2 regions of the Paraburkholderia sp. CI3 genome follow, and region 1 is predicted to be linked to the other one. Evidence: predicted binding sites of a transcription regulator. Region 1 holds the regulator's gene; the other holds the start of a gene.
What was found. The regulator LexA, encoded in region 1, represses DNA repair genes until DNA is damaged. The targets are predictions, from matches to a motif close to ACTGTATNNNNATACAGT.

Region 1 (7,411 bases):
GCACTTAGCGTTTTCCATCCCTTGCAAGCCGAATTGCGGCGCACCATGATTGATTCAGACCGCGCTTTCCGCGCGAATGGAGAAAACAGATGGCGAGCTACCAGAAAATCCTGTTGTGCTACGACGGCTCGCGCGAAGGCCGCAAAGCCCTGCGTTGCGGTGCCGATCTGGCGTTGGAACTGAAGGCGGAAACGCATCTGCTGTCGGTCGTCGACATGCGTTCGAGCATCGCGCAGAGCGCGGGCCTGTTGACGGACGTCGCCTGCGGCAGCTTCGAAAAAACGGCCCGCGAGATTCTGCAGGAGGGCGTGAACTGGCTGACCGAGCGAGGCGTGAGCGCGCAAGGGCATTTCGCATTCGGTCATCCGATCGACGAGATCGCCAATCTTGCCAACGAGTTGCAGGTCGACCTCGTGGTGGTGGGTCATCGCTGCCGGACTGGTTTGTCGCGGTGGTGGATGGGGGCGGGCAACACGCCGCTGCTCGACCGCGTGTCGTGCAGCATTCTGGTGGCGTGCTCGTCCGCGCAGGAGCAGCAGCAGGCGGCTGCGGCGTAATGGGCTAGTGAGGGACGCGAAGCCGCGCGCCCCGTCATCTAGCCCAGATGTGAATAGACCCTGTCGCGTGGCCGGCCCCGATGGCCAGCCACGCATCCCATCCGGCCAGGTTTCAATCTCACTCGTTCAGATTGATCGCCGCGAGCTTCCACGTGACCAGACCTTCGCGACGAAAGATTGCCGAATAGTTCGCGTTACCTTCGCCACGCCGGTACGTGATGACAAACTCATTGAGACTGCGATAGCCGGCCGTGCTTTGACGCCCGGGCGGCGGTGCGCTTGCCTGCGTGGTGGTGTCGCCCGCGGCTGGTGCGGCCGGCGCTTCGCCGCCCGCGGCTGGCGGCGCGGACGGTTGCTCGCCCGGCGTGCCACGCGGCGGCATGCCGTTCAGCAGCGCCGCGACGCCGTCGGGTGTCGCATAGGCATCGACGAGCGGGCCGATCAGCGTCACGCCGATCACCGCGCCGATCGTGGCCATCTTGTTGCCGGCATCCGCTTCAAGCCGGCGTGTCAGCATGGCGCCCACCTGTTGCTTCAGGCTATCGCGTAGCGCGGGAAAGTCCACATACTGATTGACGGTTTGCACGTCACGCGCATCGGCGGCGCGTTTGAGATTGTTCACCGCGAGATACGGTGACGCATAAATAAAGCCCAGCGCGGCAATCACGATCACCACGATCAGCGTGATCAGCAGCGGCCGGGTGGCGCTGCCCTGTGTGCGTTTCCGAATTGTCATCGAATGGGACTCCACGTCAGTGATGATCTAACGTCGACCACGGCGAGGTCGAAACGATCCCATCCCACGCGAATCTCTGAACATCCGAAGTGTTTGTTGCATGCGTACTCAGGATTCGCTCAGGCTTCGAACACCGCGCCGTGCACGTTGGCTTCGTCGGCTATGCAACGATCGATCATACGGCATACAGCGTCGACCGTACCGACCATGATCAGTCGCGACGGTCCATGATAGACCCGCACCGGCGCGCGACGCGCGGGCTCGGCGATGTTCAGCGCCGAATTCAGCGACACGCGCGCGAACGCCGGCAACGACGACGGCAGACCGGAAGCTTCGGCAGCCGCGTCGAACAGCGACGGCGTGCGCGCAGCGGGCGCCTCGATTAGCGCGCAGGGCGTGAGCTTGCGCAGATGGCGCAGACGGCCGAACTGGCGAAAGGGCAACAGGCGGGCAAGGCGTTCCATGAGTCTCTCCAGGCGATTCGGCGTAGATGCGGGCGTAAATGCGGGCGTAAATGCGGCTTGGGTTGGACAAACCGGCGCAAGCGTTCCGGCGACAACGAAAGATCAGAACTCGCTGGGGCGGATCAGCCCGACCGCGATCCCTTCGAGCGCAAAATCGGCGCTGCCGGATTCCACGAAGATGTTGTCGTAATCGGGGTTTTCGGCGATCAGTTCGATGCCGTTCGGCCGGCGCTTCAGACGTTTGACCGTTACGTCGTCGCCAAGCCGCGCAATGATGATCTGGCCGTCCTTCGCTTCGGTGCGCTTTTGCACCGCGAGCAGGTCGCCGTCGAGAATGCCCGCGTCGCGCATCGACAGGCCGCGCACCTTCAGCAGGTAGTCGGGCTTGCTCGAGAACAGCGCCGGGTCACACGCGTAGTGCTGCGAGATATGTTCCTGCGCGAGGATCGGGCTACCCGCCGCGACCCGGCCGATCAGCGGCAACGACAACTGCATCAGGCCCGCATGCGGCAGGGTGAACTGATACGGCGCGTCCTCCTGCCCGGACAGCAGGCGGATGCCGCGCGACGCGCCGGCCGCGAGTTCGATCACGCCCTTGCGCGCCAGCGCGCGCAGATGCTCTTCCGCGGAATTGGCCGAGCTGAACCCGAGTTCGGCGGCAATTTCCGCGCGAGTGGGCGGAAAGCCGGTGCGTTCGATCGCGCGGCGGATCAGATCGAAAACCTGCTGCTGTCGTGCGGTGAGTTTTGTCATGGCCACTGTATGTATGAACAGGTGACTGTATTTTTATACAGTATTCGGCGCATTTCAAGCTTTACTTTAAGTTCGGCGCAAGGGTCGCGCTGGGGCGTCGTTTATCGGCGACATGACGGCGTTGTCGGCGTCCCAACCGCCGGCGCATCTGTCGTTACCACTTTTAAGCATTAAAAAATGAAGAAACATTATTTTTAATAATGAAAGCGCTTCGATAGACTGGCCTCCGGTTGGCGCTCATGGGCACGTGACCGCGACGCAGAACAACACCAGACGCTCATCAGCGGACATCACGCGGAGAAAAATCGAAATGAACCATCGGCATATGGGGCTTGCGGCTCGAACCAGAAAACTGATCGCGGCGCTCGTCGTCGGCGCGGCGGGGGCGCTCGGCATGTTGGGCGCAAGCGGCGTCGCGCACGCCGACACCACGCTGTTGAACGTGTCCTACGATCCGACGCGCGAGCTGTATCAGGACATCAATCAGGCATTCGGCAAGGAATGGAAGGCCAGGACCGGCGGAGCCGTCACCTTCAGGCAGTCGCACGGCGGCTCGGGCGCGCAGGCTCGCTCGGTGCTCGACGGACTGCAGGCCGACGTCGTGACGCTTGCGCTCGCCTATGACATCGACGCGCTCGCGAACAAGGGGCTCGTCGACAAGAACTGGCAAAAGCGTCTGCCGGACAACGCATCGCCGTACACGTCGACGATCGTGTTTCTGGTACGCAAGGGCAACCCGAAGCACATCAAGGATTGGGATGATCTGGTGAAGCCGGGCGTGTCGATCGTGACGCCGAATCCGAAGACCTCGGGCGGCGCGCGCTGGAACTACCTGGCCGCGTGGGCGTACGCCGAGCATCAACCGGGCGGCAACGACCAGAAGGCCAGGGAGTTCGTCGGCAAGCTGTACAGGAACGCCGGCGTGCTCGATTCGGGCGCGCGCGGCGCGACCACGAGCTTCGTGCAGCGCGGTATCGGCGACGTGCTGATCGCGTGGGAAAACGAGGCGTTCCTGTCGCTGAAGGAGTTTGGTCCGGACAGGTTCGAGATCGTGGTGCCGTCGGTGAGCATTCTGGCCGAGCCGCCGGTCGCGGTGGTCGACAAGGTCGTCGACAAACACGGCACGCGAAAGGTGGCCGAAGCGTATCTGAACTTCCTGTATAGCGAGCAAGGTCAGGAGATCGCCGCGCGCAATTTCTATCGTCCGCGTTCCACCAAGGTGGCCGCCGATCTGACCGCGAAGTTTCCGAAGCTGAAGCTGTACACGATCGACGATTCGTTCGGCGGTTGGACCAACGCGCAGAAGACCCATTTCGCGGACGGCGGCGTGTTCGATTCGATTTATCAGCCGCAGTAAGAACCACCGCCTGAATCACAGCCAGGGCAAAAGGGCGCGCCCAATGGGCGCGCTTTCGGCTAACCGGGGTCCGGTGGCCAGCGGTGCGGCAGGACCGCCGCAGTGCGGCAACACGGCAAAACGAACAACCGCGCGAGCATCAACCATGAACGAGTATCCAGCATGACCACGTTGACCTTCCGCAAGCCGAGCGCATTGCCCGGTTTTGGCCTGACACTCGGCATCACGGTGGCTTATCTGAGCCTCGTGGTGCTGATTCCATTGGCGGCGACCTTTCTGAAAACCGCGACGCTCGACTGGGATCAGTTCGTGCGCGCGGTCACGTCGCCGCGTGTGCTCGCGTCGTATCGGCTGACGTTTTTCTCGGCGCTAGGCGGCGCGCTGATCAACGCAGTGTTCGGCTTTCTCGTCGCGTGGGTGCTGGTGCGCTACACGTTTCCGTTCAAGCGTATCGTCGATGCGGTCGTCGATCTGCCGTTCGCGCTGCCCACCTCGGTGGCGGGCATTTCGCTCGCGGCCGTGTATGCGGGCAACGGCTGGATCGGCCAGTTCCTCGCGCCGCTCGGCATCAAGATCGCGTTCACGCCGGCGGGCGTGCTGGTCGCGCTGACGTTCATCGGCCTGCCGTTCGTCGTGCGCACGGTGCAACCGGTGCTCGAGGAGTTCGAGCGCGAGCAGGAGGAGGCGGCCCCGTGTCTCGGCGCGTCGCGCTGGCTCACGTTTCGCCGCGTCGTGCTGCCGGCCGTGTTCCCGGCGCTGCTGACCGGCTTCGCGCTCGCCTTTGCGCGCGCGCTCGGCGAATACGGCTCGGTGATCTTCATCGCCGGCAATGTGCCGATGAAGTCGGAGATCACGTCGCTCCTGATCATCACGAAGCTCGAGCAATACGACTATGCGGGCGCGACGGCGCTCGCGGTCGTGATGCTGGTCGTGTCGTTCCTGATGCTGCTGTCGATCAACACGCTGCAGTGGTATCTGCAGCGGCGCACGAGCCGCGGCAATACGGGGTCGGCGCCAGTGGCCACGAGCGTCGCCGCTATCGGTGGAGGTGTGCAATGAGCCGCGTTCCGACCCACCCGGCGAGCGCGGCGCGTCGCCCCGATCCGGTCAGCGAGCCGGCGGTCGTGCGCTGGCTGCTGATCGGCCTCGCACTGCTGTTTCTCGCGCTGTTTCTGGCCGTGCCGCTCGCCGCGGTGTTCTACCAGGCGCTGAACAAGGGGCTGCGTTTTTACTTCGAAGCGCTCGCCGATCCGGATGCGCTGTCGGCGATCAAACTGACGCTGCTCACCGCGGCGATCGCGGTGCCGCTGAACCTCGTGTTCGGCCTTGCGGCGTCGTGGTGTATCGCGAAGTTCGAATTCCGCGGCAAGGCGCTGCTGACCACGTTGATCGATCTGCCGTTTTCGGTGTCGCCGGTGATCTCCGGTCTGATCTACGTGCTGATGTTCGGCGCGCAGGGCTGGTTCGGCCCGTGGCTCGAAGATCACGACGTGCAGATTATCTTCGCGGTGCCGGGCATCGTGCTCGCGACGATCTTCGTCACGTTCCCGTTCGTCGCGCGCGAGCTGATTCCGCTGATGCAGGCGCAGGGCAACGACGAGGAAGAAGCCGCGCACGTGCTCGGCGCATCGGGCTGGCAGACGTTCCGTCGCGTCACGCTGCCGAACGTCAAGTGGGGTCTGCTGTACGGCGTGATTCTGTGCAATGCGCGCGCAATGGGCGAGTTCGGCGCGGTGTCGGTCGTGTCGGGCCATATTCGCGGGCAGACCGACACGATGCCGCTGCACGTCGAAATCCTCTACAACGAGTACAACTTCTCGGCCGCGTTCGCCGTGGCCTCGCTGCTCGCGCTGCTGGCGCTGGTTACGCTGGGGCTCAAGCTGTTGGCCGAGCGTCATATGTCGGCGGAACTGTCGGCGGCGCGCGAAGTGCCTGCGTATGCGGGGCCCGTGTCGCCTTCCGGCGCTTCGCAGGCCAATAGCGCGCAGTCCGCTTCTCATTCGTTTTTCGTCAACGCCACGCCTGCGTCGCAGCGACATCCGCTCAAGCAAGGAGAGCTGTAAATGGGTATCACCGTTCGTAACCTGCAAAAGCGCTTCGGCGATTTCGTCGCGCTCGACAACGTGTCGCTCGACTTTCCGCCGGGCGAACTCGTCGCGCTGCTCGGGCCGTCGGGTTGCGGCAAGACGACGTTGCTGCGTGTGATCGCCGGCCTCGAATATGCGGATGGCGGCCGGGTCGAGCTGCAAGGCCTGGATGTCGCGGCGGTCGGCGCGCGTGAGCGCGAGGTCGGTTTCGTGTTCCAGCACTACGCGCTGTTCCGTCATATGACGGTGTTCGAAAACGTCGCGTTCGGGCTGCGCGTGAAGCCGCGCAAGGAACGTCCGTCCGAGAAGGTGATTCGTGAGAAGGTGCATGAGTTGCTGAAGCTCGTGCAGCTCGACTGGCTCGCACAGCGCTATCCGTCGGAGCTGTCCGGCGGCCAGCGCCAGCGCATCGCGCTCGCACGTGCGTTGGCCGTGGAGCCGAAGGTGCTGTTGCTCGACGAGCCGTTCGGCGCGCTCGACGCGAAGGTGCGCAAGGAACTGCGCAGCTGGTTGCGTCGCCTGCACGACGATCTGCATATTTCGACGATCTTCGTCACGCACGATCAGGAAGAAGCGCTCGAAGTGGCGGACCGCATCGTCGTGCTCAATCGCGGGCATGTCGAGCAGGTCGGCAGCCCACAGGAGGTGTACGACCATCCGCAGACGCCGTTCGTCTACGAGTTTCTCGGCGCGGCGAACCGTCTGCACGGCAGCGTCGATGCGCAAGGCTTCGTCGTCGATGGTGCGGCGCTGCCGGTCGCGATCGCGGCGGGTTTTAGGGGCCCGGCGTTCGCCTATGTGCGGCCGCACGATCTGCAGTTGTATCCGCAGGCGGCGGGGCATCGCGAGGGCATTGTCGTCGACGTGCGGCGCGTGGTGACGCTCGGCGGTTCGGTGCGCGTCGAGCTCGCGGGCCGCGAGGGCAATCTGCTCGAAGCCGAACTCGATCGCGAAACGTGGCGTGATCTGCAACTCGCGGTCGGCGACGGCGTGACCGCGGTGCCGCGCGCGCTGCGGGTGTTTCCGGCGCAGTGAGATGGCGGCGCCGCTGTGCGGCGCTGTGGACAGGAGAGAACGTATCAGCCGTACCGCGTGGTTCGCCTGGCATTTGCGGCTCCAATAACTCAACTCTGGCAGAACCGGAGACACAACGATGAATTTCCAGCAATTGCGCTTCGTGCGCGAAGCCGTGCGGCAGAACATGAACCTGACCGAAGCGGCGAACGTGCTCTACACGTCGCAGTCGGGCGTATCGAAGCAGATCAAGGATCTCGAGGACGAACTCGGGGTCGATATCTTCATCCGCCGCGGCAAGCGTCTGACCGGGCTCACCGAACCGGGCAAGGCCGTGCATCAGTTGATCGAGCGGATGCTGCTCGATGCGGAGAATCTGCGCCGCGTCGCGCGTCAGTACGCGGATCAGGACAGCGGCCACCTCGTCGTCGCGACCACCCACA
Region 2 (7,411 bases), 1.4 Mb from region 1:
AGATCGCTGGTGTCAGCAAGGTGCTGCTCGCCGATGCGCCGCAGCTGGCCGCAGGCCTCGCGGAAAACGTCGAAGCAACGGTGCTGACGCTTGTGCAAGATGCGGCGAAGCACTACACGCACATCCTCGCGCCGGCTACCGCCTACGGCAAGAATGTCGCGCCGCGTATCGCCGCGAAGCTCGACGTCGCGCAGATCAGCGACATCACGGCAGTGGATAGCGCCGACACGTTCGAGCGTCCGATCTACGCGGGCAACGCAATCGCGATCGTGCAATCGGCTGATCCGATCAAGGTCATCACCGTGCGCTCGACCGGTTTTGATGCAGTTGCAGCCGAAGGCGGCAGCGCAGCGGTCGAGAAGATCGAAGCGGCAGCCGACGCAGGCCTCGCGCAGTTCGTGAGCCGCGAAGTGACGAAGCTCGATCGTCCGGAACTGACGAGCGCGAAGATCATCGTGTCGGGTGGCCGTGGTCTGGGCAATGGCGAGAACTACATGAAGGTGCTCGAGCCGCTGGCCGACAAGCTCGGCGCGGCGCTCGGCGCATCGCGCGCGGCGGTCGACGCGGGCTTCGTGCCGAACGACTATCAGGTCGGCCAGACGGGCAAGATCGTCGCGCCGCAACTGTACGTCGCAGTCGGCATCTCGGGTGCGATCCAGCACCTCGCCGGCATGAAGGACTCGAAAGTCATCGTCGCGATCAACAAGGACGAAGAAGCGCCGATTTTCAGCGTGGCCGATTACGGCCTGGTTGGCGATCTGTTCACCCTCGTGCCGGAACTCGTGAGCGAACTCGGCTAAGCGCCGCGGCGCCTGAAAGAGGCCGCCGAAAGCAAGCGAAGGGCGCAGGACCGACCAAGTCCCGTGCCCTTTTTTCATATCAAGGGAGGAGAACCGAAATGAGCTATACGGCGCCCATCAAGGACATGCTGTTCGTGATGAAAGAACTGGCCGGACTCGAAGACATCGCGAAGCTGCCCGGCTTCGAGGACGCGAACCTCGACACCGCGCGGGCCGTGCTCGACGAGTCGGCGAAACTATGCGGCGAAGTGCTCGCGCCGCTGAACGTCGACGGCGATCGCAATCCGAGCAGTTGGAAGGATGGCGTGGTCACTGCGACGCCGGGTTTCAGGGAAGCCTTCCGCCAGTTTGCCGAAGGCGGTTGGCAGGGCGTGCAACATCCGCTCGACTACGAAGGCCAGGGCCTGCCGAAGCTGATCGCGACGCCTTGCATCGAAATGCTCAACGCGTCGAACCTATCATTTGCGCTGTGTCCGTTGCTGACCGACGGCGCCATCGAAGCGCTGCTAACCGCTGGCAGCGAAGCGCAAAAACAGACCTATGTGCCCAAGCTGATTTCCGGCGAATGGACCGGTACGATGAACCTGACCGAGCCGCAGGCCGGCTCCGATCTCGCGCTCGTACGCACGCGCGCCGAGCCGCAGGCCGACGGTTCGTTCAAGCTGTTCGGCACGAAGATTTTCATCACGTGGGGCGAGCACGACATGGCGAAGAACATCGTGCATCTGGTGCTCGCACGCACGCCGAACGCGCCCGATGGCGTGAAAGGCATTTCGCTGTTCCTTGTGCCGAAGTTTCTCGTCAACGAAGACGGTTCGCCCGGTGAGCGCAACGACGTGCATTGCGTGTCGATCGAGCACAAGCTCGGCATCAAGGCGAGCCCGACCGCGGTGCTGCAGTTCGGCGATCACGGTGGCGCGCTCGGTCAGCTGATCGGCGAAGAGAATCGTGGCCTCGAATACATGTTCATCATGATGAACGCCGCCCGTTTCGCGGTCGGCATGCAAGGTGTCGCGATCTCGGATCGCGCATATCAGAAGGCGGTCGCGTATGCGAAAGAGCGCGTGCAGAGCCGTCCCGTGGACGGCTCCGCGAAGCAGTCGGTCGCGATCATCCAGCACCCGGACGTGCGCCGCATGCTGTCGACGATGCGCAGCCTCACCGAGGCGTCGCGCGCGCTCGCCTACGTCGCGGCCTCGCACTGCGATATCGCGCATCGTCATCCGGACGATGCGACGCGCGCGAAGCATCAGGCGATCTACGAATACCTCGTGCCGATCGTGAAGGGCTGGAGCACGGAGCTGTCGATCGATGTGACGAGCCTCGGCGTGCAGGTGCATGGCGGCATGGGCTTCATCGAGGAAACCGGCGCTGCCCAGTACTACCGCGACGCGCGCATTCTACCGATCTACGAAGGCACGACCGCGATCCAGGCCAACGACCTGATCGGTCGCAAGACGCTGCGCGACGGCGGCAAGGTCGCGAAGGAACTGCTCGCTGGCGTCGCCGAAACGGTTGAAGCGCTTGGCGCGCAGCAGGGCGCGGCGTTCGCATCGATGCGCACACAGCTCGCGCAGGGCCAGCGCGCGCTTGGCGCGGTCGTCGATTTCGTCGTCGCCAATGCGAAGGGCGATCCAAATGCGGTGTTCGCGGGCAGCGTGCCCTATCTGAAGCTCGCGGGCATCGTGCTGGGCGGCTGGCAGATGGCGCGTGCGCAGCTTGCCGCGGCGACGAAGCGCGACGAGGACCCAGCGTTTCATGACGCGAAGATCGCGACCGCGCGGTTCTACGCCGAGCACGTGCTGCCGCAGGCGGCGGCGCTCGAAGTGGCGATCGTCAGCGCGAAGGGGGGCGAGGGCGTGCTGGCTTTGTCGGAAGACCAGTTCTGAGCATGCCTCGATGCCGGCCGCGATCGCGGCAGCACATTGAAATGCAAACGGCGCCCCGCGAGGCGCCGTTTGTTTGTCCGGCTGCTGTTTGTTGTGGCCTGCGCCGCGGGCAGGGCCGCGTCAGCGCACGCACTCAAACTCACGCATACGCCGGCCGATGCTCGCCCGCGGTCTCGCCGAGATAGCGATGCACCGACAGATCGTCCGCGCGAATCGCAGGCTGCTTGCCCGACATCAAGTCGGCGAGCAGTTGGCCCGAGCCGCACGACATCGTCCAGCCAAGCGTGCCGTGGCCGGTGTTCAGGAACAGGTTCGGAACCGGCGTGCGGCCGACGATCGGCGTGCCGTCCGGCGTCATCGGCCGCAGACCGCTCCAGAACGTCGCCTTCGACGTGTCGCCGCCGCCCGGGAACAGGTCATTCACGGAAAGCTCGAGCGTCTCGCGGCGCGCCTGGCGCAGCGATTTGTCGAAGCCGACGATCTCGGCCATCCCGCCGACGCGAATCCGGTCATCGAAGCGCGTGATCGCGATCTTGTAGGTCTCATCGAGCACGGTCGACACCGGCGCGGCAGCCGCGTCGACGATCGGCGCGGTGATCGAATAGCCCTTCAGCGGATAGACCGGAATCTTCACTATGCCATCGAGGAAGCGCGTCGAATACGAGCCGAGCGCGACCACGAACGAATCCGCGCGCACGAGTTCGCTGCCGCACTGCACGCCGGCGATGCGGCCGCCCGCCATCGCGAGCGCGTCGATCGACGTGTTGTAGCGGAACTTGACGCCCAGTTCCTCGGCGAGCGCCGCGAGGCGCGTCGTGAACATCTGGCAGTCGCCGGTTTCGTCGCCGGGCAGGCGCAGGCCGCCGGTGAGCTTGTGCGACACCGCGGCGAGTGCTGGTTCGGCCTTGGCGAGTTCGTCGGCCGTCAGCAGCTCGTATGGCACGTTGGCTTCCTGCAGCACGGCGATGTCTTTCGCGGCGCCGTCGAACTGCTGTTGCGTGCGAAATACCTGCAGCGTGCCGCCGGTGCGGCCTTCGTACTCGATGCCGGTGTCGGCGCGCAACGCCTGCAGGCAGTCGCGGCTGTATTCGGCCAGCCGCACCATACGGCCCTTGTTCACCGCATAGCGCGGCGCCGTGCAGTTCTGCAGCATCTGCCACATCCATCGCAGTTGGAACGCGGTGCCGTCGACGCGAATCGCTAGCGGCGCGTGCTTCTGGAACATCCACTTGACGGCCTTCAGCGGCACGCCCGGGGCGGCCCACGGCGAAGCGTAGCCCGGCGAGATCTGGCCCGCGTTGGCGAAACTGGTTTCGAGCGCCGGGCCGGCCTCGCGATCGATAACGGTCACTTCGTGACCGGCGCGCGCGAGGTAATACGCACTCGTCACGCCGACGACGCCACTGCCCAAAACGACGACTCGCATAGCTGCTCCAGATATCCAAAAATTGAGTGAGGGCAAGGCGCTCGTCGGAGGTTCGATCTGATTCGATCCGGCGAGCTGCAATGTGAGGTGAAATGCCGTTTGCCCAGTGTTAACCGCTATACTATTAATAGTGAGACAGGTTTTGTTATCGTATTTTCATCATTTTTAGAAAAAACACCATGCGTACCCAGCGCCAGCCCGTGCGGGCTCTCGACAAGCTCGATCACAAGATCCTGCGGCTCCTGCAGCAGGACGGCCGTATGGCGATGAAGGACCTGGCGGAGCAGGTCGGTCTGTCGGTGACGCCGTGCATCGAGCGCGTCAAGCGGATGGAGCGCGACGGCGTGATCACCGGCTACTACGCCCGCGTGAACCCGGCCGAGCTGGGCGCGGCGCTGCTCGTGTTCGTCGAGATCACGCTCGATCACAAGAGTGGCAACATGTTCGATCTGTTCCGGCGCGAGGTGCAGAAGATCCCCGAGGTGCTCGAGTGCCACCTCGTGTCGGGCGATTTCGACTATCTGATCAAGGCGCGCATCGGCGAAATGGCCGATTACCGCAAGTTGCTCGGCGACATCCTGCTGCAGCTGCCGGGCGCGGTGCAGTCGAAGAGCTATGTGGTGATGGAGGAAATCAAGGAGACGCTGACGATCGCGGTGGGCGAGTAGGTGCCGGTTCACTGAGGGGTTGGACGCGCATCAAGCGACCAACGAAGTGCTCGACAAACGGCGTAAACACTGTATATTTATACAGGTGTTTTGCGCCGCTTTCCTTTGACGCTTCCTGTTTGCGTTTGCTTTGCGTGGCCCGCCGTGGATGACCCCGACACCCCTGACATTCCCGAATTTCCGATCGCCCCGCCGGCGCCTCGCAAGGGACGCGGCGCGGTCACGAACCTGCAAGGCCGCTACGAAGTCGACCAGCGCGAAGCCGTCCACGACGGCTGGCAGACGGCCGACGAAGACGGGGAGCCGAAGGTCCTGCGCACGCAGGTGTTCGAGGAGCGCGCAAAAACCATCCTCACACGCAATGCGTCGCCGGACATTCCGTTCAATGTGTCGCTGAATCCTTACCGGGGCTGCGAACACGGCTGCATCTATTGCTTCGCGCGGCCCACGCACAGCTACCTGGGCTTGTCGCCCGGGCTCGATTTCGAAAGCCGCATCTACGCGAAGATCAACGCGCCCGAACTGCTCGAGCGGGAACTGTCGAAGAAATCCTATGTACCCGAGCCGATCGCGCTCGGCGTCGCCACCGATGCGTGGCAGCCGGCCGAACGTGACTTGCGTCTTACGCGTCGTGTGATCGAGGTGCTCAGCGAGCGCAACCACCCGTTCGCGGCGATCACCAAATCATCGCTGATCGAGCGCGACATCGACCTGCTTGCGCCGATGGCCGAGCGCGGGCAATTCATGGCGGCGATCACCATCACCACGCTGGACGCCGACATCGCGCGCACGCTCGAACCGCGCGCGGCCACGCCGTCGCGCCGGCTGCGCACGATCCGTACGCTCAGCGAGGCGGGCATTCCGGTCGGCGTCAGCATCGCGCCGGTGATCCCGTTCGTCACCGAACCGGATATGGAGCGCGTGCTCGAAGCATGCGCCGAAGCGGGCGCCAGCAATGCGAGCTATATCGTGCTGCGGCTGCCGTGGGAGGTCGCGCCGCTGTTCAAGGATTGGCTGGGCGCACATTTCCCCAATCGGGCCGAGCGCGTGATGAGCCGTGTGCGCGACATGCGAGGCGGCAAGGATTACGATTCTTCGTTCTCGACCCGCATGAAGGGAGAGGGCTTATGGGCGGATCTGCTCAGGCAGCGCTTTCACAAGGCCGTGCACCGGTTAGGGTTGAACGGGCGCGACCGCGGCATTCTCGACATGTCGCATTTCCGCCGGATCGAGCCGCCTCGCGCCGAGCAGGTGAGCGCACCGGCGCGCGACAATCCGCAACTGAGGCTTTTCTAGCGCGCAGGAACGTCTGCGGGTCCCGCCACCGGGGCATTACTGCGAAATCGCTTTGGCCGCTTCGACCTGACTTTCGAAGTAGGTCTGGAATGCGAGCGCGAGACCGGTCATCAGCAGAAACGCACCGATCAGCAGCGAAAAGATCACGACGAAAATGACCGTCCAGCCGGAGCGGCTTTTGCGTTGCGTGTGGGTGTTGAATTGCGCATCCCATTTCTGATCAGGACGCAGCCCGTAGACGAGCGCCGCCAGAAACGCGGCAAACAGCGAAACCGCGCCTATCGGCGCGAGCACCCAGCCCAGGATCGACGCGCGCTCGGTCGCGACCAGCAGCATCACGCCGGGAATGCCGACCAGCGTGCCGAGTAGATGCGCCCAGCCGTAGATGTCTCGGGTGCCGTACAGATAGAAGCGGTGGGCGCCGAGGCTGCCGAACAGGAACGCCAACGCGGCGGTGAGCGTCTTGGATCTGAAGCGCGGGGAAGTCGAGGCAGCGGTGGGCATGAACGCGTGGGCAGAGTGACGGGCGGTCGAAAGGAGCGGCGCGCCGCGGGGGCGTGGGCCGACGCGCATTCTACGCCTGCGGCGCGCGGGTGGTCACGTGGAGGACGATCGCCCAGGCTGAAAGCGGGGCGGCGGGATGCGCCGGACCTGGCTCAAGGTGAGTGCAGCCGTTCAGCCGGACATGCGTGCATCCGCGCGTTACGGCGCTGAATACGTGACGCGATAGATCGCGCCGGCGGTATCGTCGCTGATCAGTAGCGAACCGTCTGGCAGCGGCAACACGTCGGCGGGGCGGCCCCAGACCGATTCGCCGGGTTGCAGCCAGCCTTCGGCAAAGACCTGCTGGCGTGCGTGGCTGCCGTCAGGGTCGGTGATCACGCGCACGACGCGGTAGCCGACCTTCTTGCTGCGGTTCCACGAGCCGTGCTCGGCGATGAAGATATTGTTGCGGTAGTCGGCTGGAAACATCGGGCCGTCGTAGAAGCGCATGCCAAGCGCCGCCACGTGCGCGCCAAGCTTGACCACTGGCGGCGTGAATTCGCTGCACGGATGATCCTTGCCGAACTCGGGGTCGGGCGTGTCGCCGCCGTGACAGTACGGAAAGCCGAAGTTCATGCCGACTAGCGGCGCGCGGTTGAGCTTGTCGCTCGGAATATCGTCGCCGAGCAGGTCGCGACCGTTGTCGGTGAACCAAAGTTCGTGGGTGACCGGATGCCACGCGAAGCCGACCGAATTGCGGATGCCGCGCGCGACGACCTCGTAGTGGCTGCCGTCCGGGTTCATGCGGCCAATCATCGCAAAGCGGTCCGGATCTCTCTGGCAAATGTT

Region 2: the regulator LexA is predicted to act here: its motif matches at 4,852-4,869, upstream of OKW29_RS30475 (PA0069 family radical SAM protein).

The regions. Positions count from the first base shown of each region.
Region 1 is NZ_JBNDMI010000004.1:575,662-583,072, forward strand. It holds gene OKW29_RS24155 (universal stress protein) at 90-557, shown strand; gene OKW29_RS24160 (DUF2939 domain-containing protein) at 676-1,293, opposite strand; gene OKW29_RS24165 (hypothetical protein) at 1,413-1,757, opposite strand; gene lexA (transcriptional repressor LexA) at 1,860-2,510, opposite strand; gene OKW29_RS24175 (sulfate ABC transporter substrate-binding protein) at 2,821-3,867, shown strand; gene cysT (sulfate ABC transporter permease subunit CysT) at 4,030-4,926, shown strand; gene cysW (sulfate ABC transporter permease subunit CysW) at 4,923-5,930, shown strand; gene OKW29_RS24190 (sulfate/molybdate ABC transporter ATP-binding protein) at 5,931-6,989, shown strand; gene OKW29_RS24195 (CysB family HTH-type transcriptional regulator) at 7,108-7,411, shown strand, end outside.
Region 2 is NZ_JBNDMI010000004.1:1,976,521-1,983,931, reverse strand. It holds gene OKW29_RS30495 (electron transfer flavoprotein subunit alpha/FixB family protein) at 1-800, shown strand, start outside; gene OKW29_RS30490 (acyl-CoA dehydrogenase) at 899-2,689, shown strand; gene OKW29_RS30485 (D-amino acid dehydrogenase) at 2,829-4,115, opposite strand; gene OKW29_RS30480 (Lrp/AsnC ligand binding domain-containing protein) at 4,295-4,783, shown strand; gene OKW29_RS30475 (PA0069 family radical SAM protein) at 4,928-6,079, shown strand; gene OKW29_RS30470 (NINE protein) at 6,116-6,583, opposite strand; gene OKW29_RS30465 (PQQ-dependent sugar dehydrogenase) at 6,782-7,411, opposite strand, start outside.